3 regions of the Actinoplanes sp. NPDC026670 genome follow, and region 3 is predicted to be linked to each of the others. Evidence: predicted binding sites of a transcription regulator. Region 3 holds the regulator's gene; each other region holds the start of a gene.

What was found. Region 3 encodes HrcA, which represses chaperone genes, less so after heat shock. Its sites were predicted from a motif close to GGTTNGCACNCTCNNNNNGAGNGTGCNAACC; they were not measured.
Region 1: a site for HrcA is predicted at 3,247-3,277, ahead of AB0E94_RS18610 (FmdB family zinc ribbon protein). Genes of this name have one in related genera too.
Region 2: a site for HrcA is predicted at 3,319-3,349, ahead of groES (co-chaperone GroES). Genes of this name have one in related genera too.

Annotation. Positions count from the first base shown of each region.
Region 1 is NZ_JBEZXU010000017.1:96,286-101,976, reverse strand. Features, by position in the region: gene AB0E94_RS18630 (DUF2231 domain-containing protein) at 4-459, shown strand; gene AB0E94_RS18625 (translation initiation factor 2) at 681-1,007, opposite strand; gene AB0E94_RS18620 (hypothetical protein) at 1,072-1,251, shown strand; gene AB0E94_RS18615 (hypothetical protein) at 1,330-1,836, opposite strand; gene AB0E94_RS18610 (FmdB family zinc ribbon protein) at 2,869-3,225, opposite strand; gene AB0E94_RS18605 (5-formyltetrahydrofolate cyclo-ligase) at 3,428-4,327, opposite strand; gene AB0E94_RS18600 (diguanylate cyclase) at 4,409-5,691, shown strand, end outside.
Region 2 is NZ_JBEZXU010000019.1:85,638-91,328, reverse strand. Features, by position in the region: gene AB0E94_RS20470 (substrate-binding domain-containing protein) at 98-1,198, opposite strand; gene ybaK (Cys-tRNA(Pro) deacylase) at 1,529-2,020, opposite strand; gene AB0E94_RS20460 (class I SAM-dependent methyltransferase) at 2,073-3,257, opposite strand; gene groES (co-chaperone GroES) at 3,473-3,787, shown strand; gene groL (chaperonin GroEL) at 3,860-5,515, shown strand; gene AB0E94_RS20445 (ABC transporter ATP-binding protein) at 5,545-5,691, opposite strand, start outside.
Region 3 is NZ_JBEZXU010000045.1:50,095-55,785, reverse strand. Features, by position in the region: gene AB0E94_RS34835 (class I SAM-dependent methyltransferase) at 1-74, shown strand, start outside; gene AB0E94_RS34830 (16S rRNA (uracil(1498)-N(3))-methyltransferase) at 88-822, opposite strand; gene AB0E94_RS34825 (PASTA domain-containing protein) at 974-1,534, shown strand; gene dnaJ (molecular chaperone DnaJ) at 1,589-2,725, opposite strand; gene hrcA (heat-inducible transcriptional repressor HrcA) at 2,760-3,782, opposite strand; gene hemW (radical SAM family heme chaperone HemW) at 3,909-5,108, opposite strand; gene AB0E94_RS34805 (enoyl-CoA hydratase-related protein) at 5,140-5,691, shown strand, end outside.

The DNA.
Region 1 (5,691 bases), on a different contig from region 3:
GGTTTGCCGGTACACGTTCTCGTGCTCCACGCCGCCGTCATCTTCGTGCCCCTGCTGGCTCTCGGCGCGATCGTCTATGGGTTCGTCGCAGCCCTGCGCCCCCGGATCGGCTGGGCGGTGGCGCTGCTGGCGGTCGTCGCGCCGGTCGCCGCCCTGATCACCAAGCTCTCCGGAACCGAGTTCTACAACCGCCTGCTCAGCGAGGAGCGTGTCTCCCCGGCGGGCAAGGAGATCCTCGACGGGCACATGTCGAACGGCACCACGACGTTCTGGTTGACCCTCGCCCTCGGTGTGCTCAGCCTGATCCTGGTGGTCCTCACCAGCCGCAAACCATCGGCCCTGCCGAAGATCGCCGACCTGGCCTTCGCCGTGGTCCTGCTGGTTCTCGGCGGCCTGAGCGCCTGGTACCTCTACCAGACGGGCGACTCGGGCGCGACCGCCGTGTGGGGCACCTACTGAACGTCGCCAGCTGCCGGACCGGGACCGCGCTGACCTGCCCGCCAGGTCGCGCGGTCTCTGTCTGAGCGCCGCCCGCTTGCTGAGTGCCGCCCGCTCGCTGAGCCGGCGGGCTTGTTAAGTGCCGCGCGCTTACTGCGAACCGACGGCTTGCTGAGAGCGGTTCGCTTACTGGCAGCCGCCCGTTGCTGGCAGCCGCCCGCTGAGAGCGGTCCGCGCCGCTTTCAGAAGACGATGCGAGCGCAGAGCAGGCAGACGATGATGAGGGAGACGGCACCGGCGACCAGCCCGATTCCGTACGTGACGGTGCGCGCCGAGCCCTCCGCGTCGTCGATGGCCTCGAAGTTCTGCGGCGGCATCTGCCTCGGCGACGGAGGATGGGCGATCGTTGGCGGCCGCCAGTCGGCCGGGGGCGGATCGGCGCGCGGCGGTCCCTGGTATTCGACGGGCCGGGCCGGTGGAGCGGGCTCGGGCCGCCCGAGCGACTCGGCGGCCGGATCGGGGCGCTGCCAGTACGCGTCATCGTCCGGGACGCTGGTGGGGGAGCTCACGTTCACCGACGGTACAACCGGAGGGGGACGACGGCCGCGTCGCTGTCGGCATACCCTCTTAGTCGTGGACATCCTGGACGACCCTGAGCGTGACAACGACGCCGAGCGCGAGGTCGATTTCGAGTCCGAAGAGGCGCCGGTGCTGCCCGAGCAGACCCGTGACGACACCGAGCGGGGCTGGGGTGAGCGGTCCTACTCCAACGACGACCGCCTGCTGGAGGACCGTCCGCCGCACTGGGACTGACCGCCGTTCACCGGCACGCGCCCGCTGCCTTCGATCACCGCCTTGGTCGGAGTTTCTTCGCTGCTCATGAGGCCTGGGTCAGTTTGGGCGGATCACAATCGCGAAGCCGCGTCCCGGGGTGGCTATCGCCTGCCTGGCTTCGGCCGGGTCAAGGGCCAGGAGGAGTCCGCCGGTGACCGGGTCGTCGGCGCCTGTCACCTCCAGGACCAGGGCTGCGCTCGCGACCCCGGTGGTGCGATCACGGTCGCTCTCGATCCTGAGCAGGTCCACCCGGTTGCCGGGGCGGACCACGGTCAGCGCCGTCGGGTCGGCCAGGCGCACCGGCACGCCGACGCTCCCCGATGGGATCGGTCTGCCGACGGTCTGCGTTTGGCCCGGTGAGGCGGAAGCCCGGCCGGCTGGCCCGGAAGCCTGCGGCTCGGCCTCGACCGGGACGCAGCCGGTCGGCTTGAGCCAGAGCACCGCGGCGGCTGTGATCAACAACACGGCGACCGAGAGCAGGCGCAGCAGGGTGCCCCGGCTCGGCCGATGCCATCGCACAGGATCGAGACGTTCATCGGCCGGCGCCGTTCGCTCGCGGGGCATCAAACCTCCAGTCGTCACCTGACCAGCTTCGGAAAAGCCCTGCCGGCAGCCGTCGCAACGACGGCGCTGGGGCCGTCGGCGGATACCTCGTGCCGTCGGGAGAGACGGCCGGTCGGCTTCGTTGCAGAACGGCGTGTCAGAGACGTCCGCCGACGGCTGCGACCGACGTTAGGAGACGGGCGGGTACGGCGGGGAGACCGCTGTGGACAACCCGGCCCTGTGGATAGCGGGCCGACACCCAGCGGATCTTGCTAGGCCGGGCCGCCAACCGGGTCGGGCCTGGAAGAGCGGGTCGGCGATGCAAACCAGAAGGCACGGCTGCGCTCGCGCTTGGAGGCCGGTCCAGCCTCGGTGATCCTATTTTCGGTGGGCCGAGGTCGCAGATTGCGATCAAGAGCAACAGGCTCCGCAGCGGTGATGGGCGCACACGTTGGCGTTGTGTGTGCTCGGGTAGTCGTCCCGGCGTGGATGAACGCTCACGATCGGCCTTGCGTGTGCTCCGGTCACTGCTGGGGCAAGGATCGGTGCACACGATCGGTCAATGTGTGCGCTGGTCGACGTTGCCGGTCGCTGCCCCTGGCCGCCAAGAGCAAAGATAACGCCGACCAGCGGAAACGCAGGCCGGCGTTCCTCATTCATCGACCGACTCTGCCCGCGGCCGGGTGGAGGCACGGCCCCGCGGAACGGGCCGCGGACCCCGCACCGGCCGTCGCCCAGCAAGGTAATGCTGCCCGTATTCCAGTGTTCAGCGACGGCTGGCGGCCTCCGCCGCGTCGCGCGATGAAAGCCGCCCGGTGCTGGGCGACGGCTTCCGATCACGGCCGTGCCGAGCTGACAGACCCCGGCCGCGAAAGCCGTCCGATGCGTGCCGGGCGGGGTGGCTGTCCGATGCGTGCCGGGTCGGGTGGTCGTCCGATGCGTGCCGGGCGCGGTGGCCGTCTAGTGCGTGCCGGGTGCGGTGGTGGGGGTGGAACGAAAACGCGCCGAGCCCCGGGGAAGGGCTCGGCGCGTGGTGACGCCTGGTGGCGCGGCTCAGGGGGTGGCGGCGGCCTTCGTGCCGCTGCCGCCCGACGACGAAGTCGTGCTGCTGCTGCTCGTGGACGAGGTCGACGGCGTGCTCGTCGCAGGGGTCGACGAAGAACCCGCCGTGTCGGCCTTCTTGGTGGTCGAGTCGCCGGAGCCGGTCGCCGACTTCTCGGCGCTCACGTTGCCCGAGCGGGAGTCGTTGCGGTAGAAGCCCGAACCCTTGAAGACGATGCCGACCGAGTTGAACACCTTGCGGAGCTTGCCCTGGCAGTTGGGGCATTCGGTGAGCGCCGGGTCGGAGAAGGACTGCACTGCTTCAAGCTGCTCACCGCACTCGGTGCAGGCGTACTGGTAGGTAGGCACGGCTCCTCCGGATCAATCGGCTGCTGGCACTCGCCAACTCCGAGTGCCAATGTTGCGGCATCGGAGGTCAATTCGTCCACTCGGCGCTCGGCCTGAGGGAGAACCGGGCGGTGGGTGATATCACAGCGCGGCCTGCGCGGAGAACGCACGAGCCGTCGCTCAGCCACCGAATGGGCCCCTCGAAGGACGCGAGAGCGACGGCTCACGGTCGACGAGCGAAGCCGCCGGTGGGAGTGATCACGGCGTGTACCCGGCGGTCGTGAGGTTCGGCCGGGACGAAGGGGACGTCTTCGCCGTCGTGCAGGAGCGCCACGGTCAGCGGCCCGGGCTCCGGGAGGCGGGCCAGCACCCGGTCGTAGGAGCCGCCGCCACGTCCCATCCGGGTTCCGTCGGGGCCGACCGCGAGCGCCGGCACCAGGAGCAGGTCCACCGAGCAGACCGCTGCCACGCCGAGCCGGGGGCCGTCGGGTTCGAGCAGCCCACGCGGGCCCGCCACAAGGCGAGACGAGCCGGCGGCCACGGCAGTGGGGCCCGACGACGAGCCGGTGGCCGAGGTGGCCTGGCCGGGAGCGACGGCCGACGAGCCGGTGGCCGAGGCGGGGGCGACGGCCGACGAGCCGGTGGCCGAGTCGGGGGCAGCTGAGGAGCCGGTGGCGGGGCCGAGGGCGGTGATTGAGGCGCCGGTGGCTGGGGCGGCGACTGCCGAGCCGGTGGCTGAGTCGGGGCCGGTCGGGGAGTCGGCGGCGGTGCTGGGTGGCGGCTGGGTGGCGGCGGTCGGGGTTGGGGTGGGGGGAGTCAGTTCGGCCCAGGTCAGGTCGTTGTCCGGGAGCAGGACCGGGAGGAGCAGGCGGCCGCCCGGTGGAAGAGCGGACAGCAGGCGCCCCGGCAGGTCGGGGCCGCCCGGCTCGGAGCCGATCGGCACGTAGGCGGCGATGGAACGGGCGCCGGTACGGCGTACCAGAGCAAGGGTTTGATCTTGAAGTTTGGCGGCGGCGTCGTTGAGGGCCGTGACCGGAAGTGATCGACGCGCTGTGAGCAGTCGTGAGCGGAGCGCGATCTTGATTTGGTGTGATTTTTCCGCATCAGGGGTTAAATCCGTCATGCAACACCCCCTGTTGAAAACCGGCAAACGGTGCACACTATGTCAGCATCGCTCCAAAGAGGGCCACTCCCGGGAGGATGTGTGACACTACGTGGCCGGCTGACCAGCGCATTCCTGGTGGTCGTGCTCGGTCCGGTCCTGCTCGGGTCCATCTTCGTCGCGTTGACCGCCGGCGCGGTGAGCCGGGAGCGGACCACCGAACGCCTCGACCACGCTGCGACGACAGTCAGTGTGGCGATCGGCGCCATCTGCCGCCAGTTGCAGGCTTCGGCGGACGCGGTCGCCGTGGTTCCGGCTGGGGACCGTCAGGCGGTCGCCGACCAGCTGGTCGCCCGTGGGCTGGCCACCGAGATCCAGCTGACCGAAACCGAACAGTCGAGCCTGGCCCGTTCCGCGATGACCGGCGACCCGGCGGCGAGCGGCCGTCAGGACTGCGCCGGTCCCGGTGCCGGGGCGGGGAACGAGCCGGCCCGGACGGAGAGCCATGTCACGGCGCTGACCGCGTCCGCGTACAACCAAGAGGTCACCGTGACCGCCGCCGAGCGGGTCGACGCCGCATTGCTGGACCGGCTCGGAACGGCCGCCGGCGTAGCCGTGCGGATCGGCGCGGGCCTGCCCGTCGCCGCCGGGACCGCAGACCGGGCCCTGACCGCCGAACCGGGCCGCCCACTGCCGCTGACCCTGACCGTCCCGGCTGCCGGGCCCACCGTCCGGTACCTGATCCTGCTGCTGATCGTGCTGGCCACCGCGGTCGCCGCGGTGATCGCGGCCCGCTGGCTGGCTCGCTCCACCACCCGGCCGCTCGGCGATCTGGCCTGGGCCGCCGACCGGGTGGCGAACGGCGACCTGGACACCCGCGTGCCGATCCCGCGGCCGGACGAGCTGGGCCGGCTGGCCGGGACGTTCAACCGGATGACCCGGGAGCTCCAGTCCTACGTGCAGGCGCTGACCGCGAGCCGGGACCAGCTGCGCCGGCATCTGGCGATCCTCGGCGACACCCTGTCCAGCACCCACGACCTGGACCGGATCCTGCCGGTGATCATGCGGACCGCGATGACCGCGACCGGCGCGCGGGCCGGGCTGATCCTGCTCACCGACCCGGCCGACGGGCGGCTGACGGCCCGCTGCGGCGCCGGGCTGACCGGCGCGTGGGACCTGACACCGGACGAGCTGACCCAGCGGCGCCTGTCACCCGGCCGGGGCGTTCTCGGCCGGGTCGCGACGACCGGGACGCCACTTCGGGGTACGACCGGCCGTGCCCCCGACGAGCCCGCCTGTGACTCGTATCTCGCCGTGCCGATCTGCGCGCCGCCGGACGAGGACAGCGGGCCGGAGCCCACGGTGCTCGGTGTGCTGGCGCTCTA
Region 2 (5,691 bases), on a different contig from region 3:
GGTGACCGACCGGTTCCGTCCGCGGAATCGACTCCGGCGCCGCCCATGGGGTGACATGGGCGGCGCCGTCGCCGAGTTCAGCGGGAGGTGCTGAGGGTCAGCTGATGCCCGCGTCGGTGCAGGCCTTCGTGAAGGCTGCGGTGCAGAGCTCGGCCTTCGTGACGAAGCCGTCGTCGACGACCGCCTTCACGTTCGCCTTGGTGATCGCCTCCGGCTTGAGCAGCACGGACTTGACGGTGGCCTTCGACTCCGGGTCGGTCACGGTGCCGGTGGCCGTGGTCGGGGTCTCACCCTTGGCCAGCGCGATGGCCAGCGCGGCGGCCGCGTCGGCTTCCTTCTTGATCGCCTTGTAGACGGTCATGCACTGGTCGCCCGCGAGGATGTTCTGCAGGCCCTGGACGGTGGCGTCCTGGCCGGTGACCGGGACGGTGCCGTTCAGCTTGTTCTTCTTCAGGACCTCGATGGCCGCGTTGCCGAGGCCGTCGTTCGCGGCGAGCACGCCGGCGATCTTGTTGTCCTTGGTGAGCTGCTGCTCGAAGATCGTGCCGCCCTTGGCGTTGTCCCAGTCCGGAACCGCGTCGTCCGGGCCCTTGGTGTACTCGCCCGAGTCGAACTTCGGCTTGAGGATCGAGTCGTAGCCCTCCTTGAACAGGGTGGCGTTGTTGTCGGTGGGCGAGCCGTTGAGGTAGGAGACGACCGGCTTGGTCACCTTCTTCTCGGTGAGGCAGTCCACCAGGCCCTGGCCCTGCAGCTTGCCGACCTCGACGTTGTCGAAGGAGACGTAGTAGTCGGCGCCGCCGCTCAGCGTGAGACGGTCGTAGTCGATCGTGTTGATGCCCGCCTTCTTGGCGTTCTCCAGCACGTTCTTGCCGGTGCCGGAGTCCAGGTTGACGATCATCAGGACCTTGACGCCGCTCTGGATCATGCCGTCGGCGATGGTCTGGAACGAGGCCTTGTCACCCTGGGCGTTCTTGATGTCTGCCTTGACGCCCGCGGCGTTGAACGCGTCGGTGAGGTACTTCAGGTCCGCCGTCTCCCAGCGGGCCGAGCTCTTGGTATCGGGCAGGATCACGCCGACCGTGGCGCCGCCGCCCGAGGAGCCGGTGCCGGTGCCGGAGTTGCTCTCGGAGCCGCAGGCGGACAGGCTTCCCGTGACCAGAAGGCCAGCCGCGGCAAGGGCGAACATTCCCTTACGCATCCTTATATGTCCTTTCGGGGGGTAAATCCGGAGCCTTGTTCGGATTTGTCAGGACAAGCAGCGCCTGGGAGAACCACTGCTGAGCCATGACGCCGATGGATCAGGTGCCGGTTTGTTGTGCCCGGCAACGTATTCCCATGGTGGCGGAGAACACAAGCGGCAACGGCGGTCTATCTCGTAACGAGGGATAACAATCCGGCAACATGGCCGTTCGCCGAGGTCGCAGCCTTGTTACCGAAAATCGCCCGCCGGTCTGCACAAAGTAACGCTAAGTAGTTTCAGCGAAAGAAGTTGGCGGAAACCCGAAGAACAGACTTTTATCCGCCCGTACTAGGATGCGCCCGCCCGGATCGGGGCGACGATCGCACTGGTCAACCGGATCAGGTCGGCCGGGGCGAGCGACACCTGCAACCCACGGCGGCCGGCCGACACATACATCAGATCGAGCCCGGCCACCGTGTCGTCGATCACGGTGGGGAGTCGCTTCCGCTGCCCGAGCGGACTGATCCCGCCCCGGACGTAACCACTGCTGCGCTCCGCGGCCGTCCGGTCGGCCAGCGCGGCCCGCTTGCCGCCCGCGGCCGACGCCAGCGCCTTCAGGTCCAGGTCGCCGGTGACCGGCACGACACCGACCACGAGAGCGCCGTCCACCTCGGCCACCAGCGTCTTGAACAGCCGCTCCGGCGCGACACCCAGGGCCTCGGCCACCAGCGCGCCGTAGTTGGGGGCGTCCGGCGACACCTCGTACGGATGCAGGGTGTGCGCCACCCGCTCGCTGTTCAGCAGCACGGTCGCCGGCGTTCCGGCCGCCTTCTTGGCCATGAGCAGAAAGCTACATCGCCGCGGCCGTCCGCTTGTCCCCGCCTTCCGGCAGTTACATCGCCGCCGTGGTGATCAACGCGACAGGTGCGCCCGCCACCCGGGTGAGCACCAGCCCGGCGGTGTTCGGCCCGGACAGCCGGAGGTCTTTGCGCAGCTGGTCGGGCACCAGCGCCGAGCCCCGCTTGCGGATCTCCAGCACCCCGACCCCACGCTCGCGCAGCAGCGCACGCAGCCGTTTCAGCGAGAACGGCAGCATCTCGGTCACCCCGAGCCGGCGTGCGAACGGCGTGTCCACCGGCTCGTCGGTGTAGACGTAGGCGATCTCCGGGTCGGCCAACCATCCACCGATCGACTCGGCGAACTCGGCCACCAGATGCGAGCGGACCACCGCCGGATCGGGGTCGTAGATCCACGCGCCGACCGGACCGACCTCCCCGGTTTTGTTGCCTGACCCGGTCAAACCGGCGTCCGGGCCGACCAGCGTGGCCCGGCGGGGCGCTCCGGCCAGCGGACCGCACCAGAACGCGGCCTCGACCAGGTCGCCGCCGACGCTCACCCACTCCCCCTCGGCGCCGGGCGGCAACAGCGCGTGGTCGATGCCCGGCGCGAGTTTCAGCACCGTGCGCGGGGTCCGTCCGGGGAGCCCGGCGATGAAGTCCCATGGCGGCGAGTAGGCCTTCGGGTCGAACACCCGGCCACGGCCGGCCTGGCGGCGGGCCGGGTCGGCGAAGACCGCGTCGTACCGCTCGACCGGGACCGTGGTGGCGTCGGCGCAGGTCACCGTGATCCGGTCGGCGAGCCCGGCGGCCTCGGCGTTCGCGGCCGCCATCGCCGCGGTGACCGGGTCGGCGTCCACCGCGTACACGGTGATGCCGTGTCGGGCCGCGGCCAGCGCGTCGGACCCGAGACCGCAACCCAGATCGGCCAGGGTCTCGACCCCGGCCGCGACGAGCCGTGCGGCCCTCCGGTCGGCGACCGCGGCCCGGGTCGCCTGCTCCAGACCGGCCCTGGTGAAGAACATCCCGGCGGCGTCCGGGCCGAACTTCATCGCGGCGCGCTCGCGCAAACTAGCCTGGGTCAAGGCGGCCGCGGAGAGCTCCGCGCCGAAGCCCCGGGCCCGCAGGGCCGAGGCCGCGGCGAGCGGCTCACCGCCGGTCACCTCAGCCGCCGCGGCCAGGGCTTTCAACCCTTCGGGGGTACGCAACAGTTGCAACAACTCGGGGGTCACGAGAGGCATTCTCCCTGGCGTGACAGGTTGGCACTCTGGTTGACGGAGTGCTAGTTCCGGCATAGTCTCCGGTTAGCACTCTCAACATGAGGGTGCCAGCCGCCCGGGTCCTCCGTGGCGGTTAGGCACCAGGCGGACCGGCACCCGCGACGACGGCCCCGCCCGGTGGCATGAGGCATTGACCGGCCTGGTTCAAGGCCGGCGAAACCTGTACCCAGGAGGGTATGCCCGTGACTACCGCGACCAAGGTTGCGATCAAGCCGCTCGAGGACCGCATCGTGGTCCAGGCGAACGAGGCTGAGACCACGACCGCTTCCGGCATCGTGATCCCCGACACCGCCAAGGAGAAGCCCCAGGAGGGCACCGTCCTCGCCGTCGGCCCCGGCCGGATCGACGACAAGGGCAACCGCGTTCCGCTCGACGTGAAGGTCGGCGACGTCGTCCTCTACTCGAAGTACGGCGGCACCGAGGTCAAGTACGCCGGCGAGGAGTACCTGGTGCTCTCCGCCCGCGACGTCCTCGCGGTCATCGAGAAGTAAGACCTAACTGATTGCGCTTGCGCCCTGTTCCGATAGCTCGGGGCAGGGCGCTGGTGCGTGAAGGGACCATTCATGGCGAAGATCCTCAGCTTCTCAGACAACGCCCGGCACCTCCTGGAGCACGGCGTCAACACCCTCGCCGACACGGTCAAGGTCACCCTCGGTCCGCGGGGTCGCAACGTCGTCCTGGACAAGAAGTTCGGCGCGCCCACGATCACCAACGACGGCGTCACCATCGCCAAGGAGATCGAGCTCACCGACCCGTATGAGAACCTCGGCGCCCAGTTGGTCAAGGAGGTGGCGACGAAGACCAACGACGTCGCCGGCGACGGGACCACCACGGCGACCGTGCTCGCGCAGGCGCTGGTCCGCGAGGGCCTGCGCAACGTGACCGCCGGCGCCAACCCGATCGGTCTCAAGCGCGGCATGGACCAGGCCTCGGTGGTCGTGTCCAAGGCGCTGCTGGCCAAGGCCGTCGAGGTCGCCGACCACAAGGCGATCGCCAACGTGGCCACCATCTCGGCCCAGGACGCGAACATCGGCGAGCTGATCGCCGACGCGATGGACCGGGTCGGCCGCGACGGCGTCATCACGGTCGAGGAGGGTTCGGCGCTGCACACCGAGCTCGACGTGACCGAGGGTCTCCAGTTCGACAAGGGCTTCATCTCGCCGAACTTCGTGACCGACGCCGAGGCGCAGGAGGCGGTGCTGGAGGACGCGCACATCCTCCTCACCACGCAGAAGATCTCCAGCATCGAGGAGCTGCTCCCGCTGCTGGAGAAGGTGCTCCAGACCGGCAAGCCGCTGCTGATCGTCGCGGAGGACGTCGAGGGCCAGGCCCTGTCCACCCTGGTGGTCAACTCGCTGCGCAAGACCATCAAGGTCGTCGCGGTGAAGGCGCCCGGTTTCGGTGACCGCCGCAAGGCGATCCTCCAGGACCTCGCGATCGCCACGGGTGGCGAGCTGATCGCCCCCGAGCTCGGCTACAAGCTCGACCAGGTCGGCCTCGAGTCGCTGGGCAGCGCCCGGCGCATCGTCGTCGACAAGGAGAACACCACCATCGTCGACGGTGGCGGCAACTCCTCCGACGTCTCCGACCGGGTCTCGCAGATCCGCAAGGAGATCGAGGCGTCCGACTCCGACTGGGACCGCGAGAAGTTGCAGGAGCGGCTGGCCAAGCTCTCCGGCGGCATCGCGGTGATCAAGGTCGGCGCCGCGACCGAGGTCGAGATGAAGGAGCGCAAGCACCGCATCGAGGACGCCATCGCGGCGACCAAGGCGGCCGTCGAGGAAGGCACCGTCCCCGGCGGCGGCGCCGCTCTCGCCCAGGTCGCCAAGGAGCTCGAGGGCAACCTCGGCCTCACCGGCGAGGAGGCGCTCGGCGTCGGCATCGTCCGCAAGGCGCTGCTCGAGCCGCTGCGCTGGATCGCTCAGAACGCCGGCCACGACGGTTACGTCGTGGTGGGCAAGGTCAACGAGCTGGGCTGGGGCCACGGCCTCAACGCCGCCACCGACGAGTACGTCGACCTGGCCGCGGCCGGCATCATCGACCCGGTGAAGGTGACCCGCAACGCGGTCGCCAACGCCGTCTCGATCGCCGGGCTCCTGCTGACCACCGAGAGCCTCGTGGTGGAGAAGCCGGCCGAGGCCGCTCCGGCCGCCGGCGATGGCCACGGCCACAGCCACGGCGGTCACGGGCACGGCCACCAGCACGGTCCGGGCTTCTGATCGGTCCAACCGTTCAGGGATAGGACGGCTCAGGGAAAAGGCGCGCCTTCCGGGCGCGCCTTTTTCATGCCCCCGCCCTGCCACGAGTTCCACAGCTCGGCGTACGCCCCGCCCGCGGCCACCAGTTCGTCGTGCGACCCCAGTTCGACGATCCGCCCGTCCGCCATCACCGCGAC
Region 3 (5,691 bases):
TGATCGAGGCCCACGGCGACCGGATCGACTTCGCCGTACACACGCTGGTAGCCCTGGCCCGCCGCCCAGCCTGAACCCGGCCGGCTGTCACCAGCGGCCCAGCCGGGTGGAGAGGACGGCGAGCGACGCGACGCCGGCGGTCGAGGTGCGCAGCACCTCGGACCCGAGGCGCACCGGCACCGCGCCGGCTTCGCGGAAGACCTCCAGCTCCGGGTCGCTGATGCCCCCCTCGGGGCCGACCACCAGCACCACCTCACCGGAGTCCGGCAGCTTCGCCGCGGTCAGCCGCTCGGTGGCCTCCTCGTGCAGCACGAACGCCGCGGCGGCCGCCGTCAGCCGGGCCGCGACCTGTTTCGTCGAGCAGTCCGGCTCACCGCCGACGACCGGAAGCCACGACCGTCGCGCCTGCTTGGCGGCCTCCCGCGCGGTCGCCGCCCACTTGTCGCGCGCCTTGAACCCGCGGTCGCCCCGCCACTGCGCCACCGACCGGGACGCCGCCCACGGCAGAATCTCGTCCACGCCGACCTCGGTCATCGCCTGCACGGCCAGCTCGCCCCGGTCGCCCTTGGCGACGCCCTGCACGACGACCAGGCGCGGGTCGGCGGCCGGCTCCGCGGCGACACTGAGGATCGTCAGGTCGACGCTGCCCCGGCCGACGCCGGTGACCTCGGCGCGGGCGGTGCCGCCGCGTCCGTCGGCGAGGATCAGGGACTCACCGGCGCGCAGCCGCTGCACGGTGGCGGCATGGTGCCCTTCCGGCCCGTCCAGGGTGAACGACGATCCGGCGGGCAGGCTCTCGACCAGGAACAGCGGCGCGGACATGCCCGAACGCTACCGAACGCCGTCCGGCCGGCGGCTGCGGGGAGATGCCGGCTTCGACGCCGTTTCAGCGCCGCATCAGCGCCCGGTGACAGCGTAGGCGCGACCCGCGGCCGAGAGATGAGCCGCGAAGCCTTCGTCACGAAAGGGCGCCATGAGGACCACCCTGCTCAAGAGAATCGGCGTGCTCAGCGCCGTGCTGGCGTTCGCCGGTTCGATGCTGTTCGCCAGTCCCGCCGCCGCGGCGATCACCACGATCTTCGATCTGAACGGCGCCTACTACTACTCCGACACGGTCAAACCGGTGATCACCCGGACCGGTGACCTGCTCAGCATCGACATGTCATCGCAGGGACGACCGCCGGCGCAGGGAACCGTCATCGACGCCGACACCATCATGGTCACCTTCGCGAACCCGGCCGAGACGGTGTACGGCCAGTTGTACCGGCCCGGCAAGATCATCTGGTCGAACGGATCCAGCTGGGTGAAGATGACGGCGGTGCCGAACGTGCGGTGGATCACCCCGGAGGAGGCCACCACCGTGCTGGTCCGTGCGGGTTTCACTCGCGGCACGGTGACCACGTTCCCCGACCTCAGCTGCGACTTCATCGGCCTCGTCGGATTCCAGAATCCGCGCGCCGGGACGCTGGCGGCCCCGGGCAGCCGTGTGAACCTCACGATCGGGGCGGTTCCGCCGCAGCAGCCCTGCCCCTGATCCGGGCACGGAAGACGCCGGGTGCGCAAGGGGGCACACCCGGCGTTTCGGCCGTCAGTGGCCGTTGAACGCGTCCCGCATCCGGCTGAAGAAGCCACCCTGCTTGCTCAGCTCGGCGACGTCCTCCCCGCGGGTCTTGGCGAAGTCGCGGAGCATCCGCTCCTGGTCGGCGGTGAGCTTGGTCGGCGTCTTGACGTCGAGGTGCACGAACAACTCGCCACGGCCCTGACCACGCAGGTGCGGCACGCCCTTGCCGCGGATACGCAACGTGCTGGCCGGCTGGGTGCCCGGCTTGACCTCGATGTTCTCCTCGCCGTCGAGGGTCTTGATGGTCATCCGGGTGCCGAGGGCGGCCGCCGTCATCGGCAGGGTGACCCGGCAGTGCAGGTCGTCGCCCTTGCGGGAGTAGACGTCGTGCGGCCGCTCGTGGATCTCCACATACAGGTCGCCGGCGGTGCCGCCGCCGGGGCCGACCTCGCCCTGCTGGGCCAGCCGGATCCGCATGCCGTCCTCGACGCCCGCCGGGATCTTGACGGTGAGCGAGCGGCGTGTCCTTATCCGGCCGTCGCCCGCGCAGGTCGGGCAGGGGCTGGGGATGACCGTGCCGTGGCCCTGGCAGTTCTGGCAGGGGCGGGACGAGACGACCTGGCCGAGGAAGGTGCGCTGCACCGACTGGACCTCGCCGCGGCCGGAGCAGACCTCGCACGTCGACAGGTGGGTGCCGGGCGCGGTGCCGGCGCCGGAGCACTGGGTGCAGAGGACCGCGGTGTCGACGGTGATCGGGGCTTCCACGCCGAAGGCGGTCTCGACCAGGTCGAGCTCGAGCCGGAGGATCGCGTCGGCGCCGGGCCGGGTGCGCGGGCGCGGGCCACGGGAGCCACCACCGGCGGCCGTGCCGAAGAACGCGTCCATGATGTCCTGGAAACCGACGAACGGGCCGGCGCCACCGGCTCCGCCGGGCATGCCTCCACCCGGCGCCAGCGGGTCGCCACCGAGGTCGACGATCTGCCGCTTCTGGTCGTCGGAGAGAACCTCGTACGCCGCGTTGATCTCTTTGAACTTGTCGTGCGCCTCCGGATCCGGATTGACGTCCGGGTGGTACTGCCGTGCCAGTTTGCGGTAGGCGCGCTTGATCTCGTCGTCGGTTGCCTCCCGGCTCACACCGAGAATTCCGTAATAGTCCTTGGCCACGGGGTTTGGAGTCCTCAATGTCTGCGCGAATCCGTCAATTCTGTGCCAACAGGTCGCCAACGTAGCGTGCCACTGCACGAACGGTAGCGATAGTGCCGGGGTAGTCCATCCGGGTGGGCCCCAGCACGCCGAGCCCACCAACGATCGTGGTACCCGGTCCGTAACCACTGCTCACCACGGACGCCGACCGGAGGTTGTCGATCTGGTTCTCGTCGCCGATCAGGACCCGGGTGGTCCGGGGCTCCAGATCGCCGATGAGCTTCAGAAGGATCACCTCCTCCTCGAGAGCCTCGAGGACGGGCCGCAGCGTGCCCTGGAAGTCCAGCACACCCCCGCGTGTCAAGTTGGCCGTACCCGCGAGCGCGAGGCGCTCCTCACTCCGCTCGACCAGAGTCTCCAGCAGGATCGACGCCAGGCACGTCATCGACGCGCGGCGCTCGATGGCGCACTCCTCGACGAGTTTCTGCACCAGGGGCGGGGTGTCGGCGAGCCGCTGCCCGGCCAGTTTCTCGTTTACCCGGAGCCGCAGCTCCCACACCTCGCCGTCGGCGAGCGGGCCGGGCATCTCCACGAGCCGCTGCTCGACCCGGCCGGTGTCGGTGATCATCACCAGCATCAGGCGGGTGGTGGAGATCGGCACCAGCTCCAGGTGGCGGACCGCGGAGCGGGACAGGCTGGGATACTGCACGACGGCGACCTGGCGGGTGAGCTGGGCCAGGAGCCGGACGGTGCGGTGCACCACGTCGTCGAGGTCGACGGCGCCGACCATGAACCGCTCGATGGCGCGGCGCTCGGCCGGGCTGAGCGGCTTGATCTTGGTGAGCCGGTCGACGAAGAGCCGGTAACCGGCGTCGGTGGGCACCCGGCCGGCACTGGTGTGCGGCTGCCGGATGTAACCCTCCTCCTCCAGCACGGCCATGTCGTTGCGGACGGTGGCCGGGGAGACGCCGAGCTTGTGCCGGTCGACCAGTGCCTTGCTGCCCACCGGCTCCTGAGTCTCGACGTAGTCCTCGACGATCGCCCGGAGCACCTCGAGCTTGCGGTCATCAAGACTCATATGACCCCTCCCCCTGTTGGCACTCCCGCTAATAGAGTGCCAGTCTACGTCGCGGGCGGTCACAACGCGATGATCGAAAGTACGTACCGGGCTCGGATTTCGGGGCCGGACGGGTCAGAACGGTCTTTACAGCACGTCGCGGACGACCGCGTCGGCCAGCAGCCGGCCCCGCAGGGTGAGCGCGAGCCTCCCCTGTTCGTAGGCGCCCGGGTCGAGCAGGCCGTCGGCCAGGGCCTGCGCGGCGCCGGCGGCGTCGACCCGGTCGAGCGGGATGCCCTCGCGCAGCCGCACCCGGAGCATCACGTCCTCCATGTGCCGGTCGGCGTCGGTCAGCAGCTCCCGCGCGTGTCCCGGCGAAACCCCCTCGGCCAGGCGTTTCGCGTACGCCGACGGGTGTTTGACGTTCCACCAGCGCACCCCGCCGACGTGGCTGTGCGCGCCCGGCCCCAGACCCCACCAGTCGGCGCCGGTCCAGTAGAGCAGGTTGTGCCGGCACTCCCCGCCGGTCCGGGCCCAGTTGGACACCTCGTACCACTGGAATCCGGCCGCGCTCAGCGCCGCCTCGGCGGCCAGGTAGCGGTCGGCCGCCACATCGTCCGACGGGTACGGCAGCTCGCCCCGCCGCATCCGCCCGGCCATCCGGGTGCCGTCCTCGACGATCAGCGCGTAGGCGCTCACATGATCCACACCGGCGTCGACGACGGTCTGGAGGGAACGCGCGAAGTCGTCCGGGCTCTCTCCCGGCGTCCCGTAGATCAGATCCAGGTTGACGTGCTCGAAGCCGGCCTCGCGGGCCTCGATCGCGGCCTGCGGGGCGCGCCCGGCGGTGTGTCTGCGGTCGAGCACCCGCAGCACGTTCGTGGCCGCGGACTGCATGCCGAGCGAGATCCGGGTGAAACCGGCCCCACGCAGCTGCCGCAGATAGGCCGGGTCCACCGACTCCGGGTTGGCCTCGGTGGTCACCTCGGCGCCGGGGGCCAGCCCCCAGGTCCGGTCGATGCCCTCCAGGATCCGGCCCAGGTCACCGGCGCTGAGCAGGGTGGGAGTGCCGCCGCCGACGAAGACCGTGCCGACCGGGCCGGGCTCGATCACCCGGGCCGCGAGGGCCAGCTCGGCCAGGACGGTCTCCGCGTACTCGTCGCGGCTCGCCCCGCCGCCCAGCTCGCTCGCCGTGTAGGTGTTGAAGTCGCAGTACCCGCAGCGGCTGGCGCAGAACGGGACGTGCACGTAGACGGCGAACCCGTTCTTGCCCACCTCACGGGTGGCTTCGTCGGGGAGCGACCCGTCGGAGGGTACGGGTTCGCCATCGGGGAGTGCGCCGGCCATCCGTCAAGTGTGCACGTCTTACAGTTCCGGGATGGATCTGGTCCGTACCGTCACCGCCGCCGGCGTGACCACGATGACAATCGACAACCCGGCCAACCGCAACGCGCTCTCCACCGCGCTGCTCGGGCAGCTGCTGGACGCGCTCGCCGCGTCGGCCGCCGACCCGGACAGCCGTGTGGTGGTTCTCACCCACGAGGGCCCGGTCTTCTCCTCCGGCGTCGACCTGAAGGAGACCGCCGCGGCCGGCCCCGGCGACCGGCTGCCCGCCGAGATGCTGGCCGACGTGCTGGCGGTGCTCTGGGAGTTCGGAAAGCCGGTGATCGCCCGGATCGCCGGTCCGGCCCGCGCCGGCGGCCTCGGCCTGATCGGCGCGGCCGACATCGCGGTCTGCGTCCGCTCGGCCACCTTCGCCTTCACCGAGGTCCGGCTCGGCGTGATCCCCGCGGTGATCAGCTCGACCGTGCTGCCCCGGCTGTCGCCGCGGGCCGCCGCCGACCTCTATCTGACCGGCGACGTCTTCGACGGCGCCCGGGCGGCCGAGATCGGCCTGGTCACCGCGGCCGTCGCGGAGGACGACCTGGAC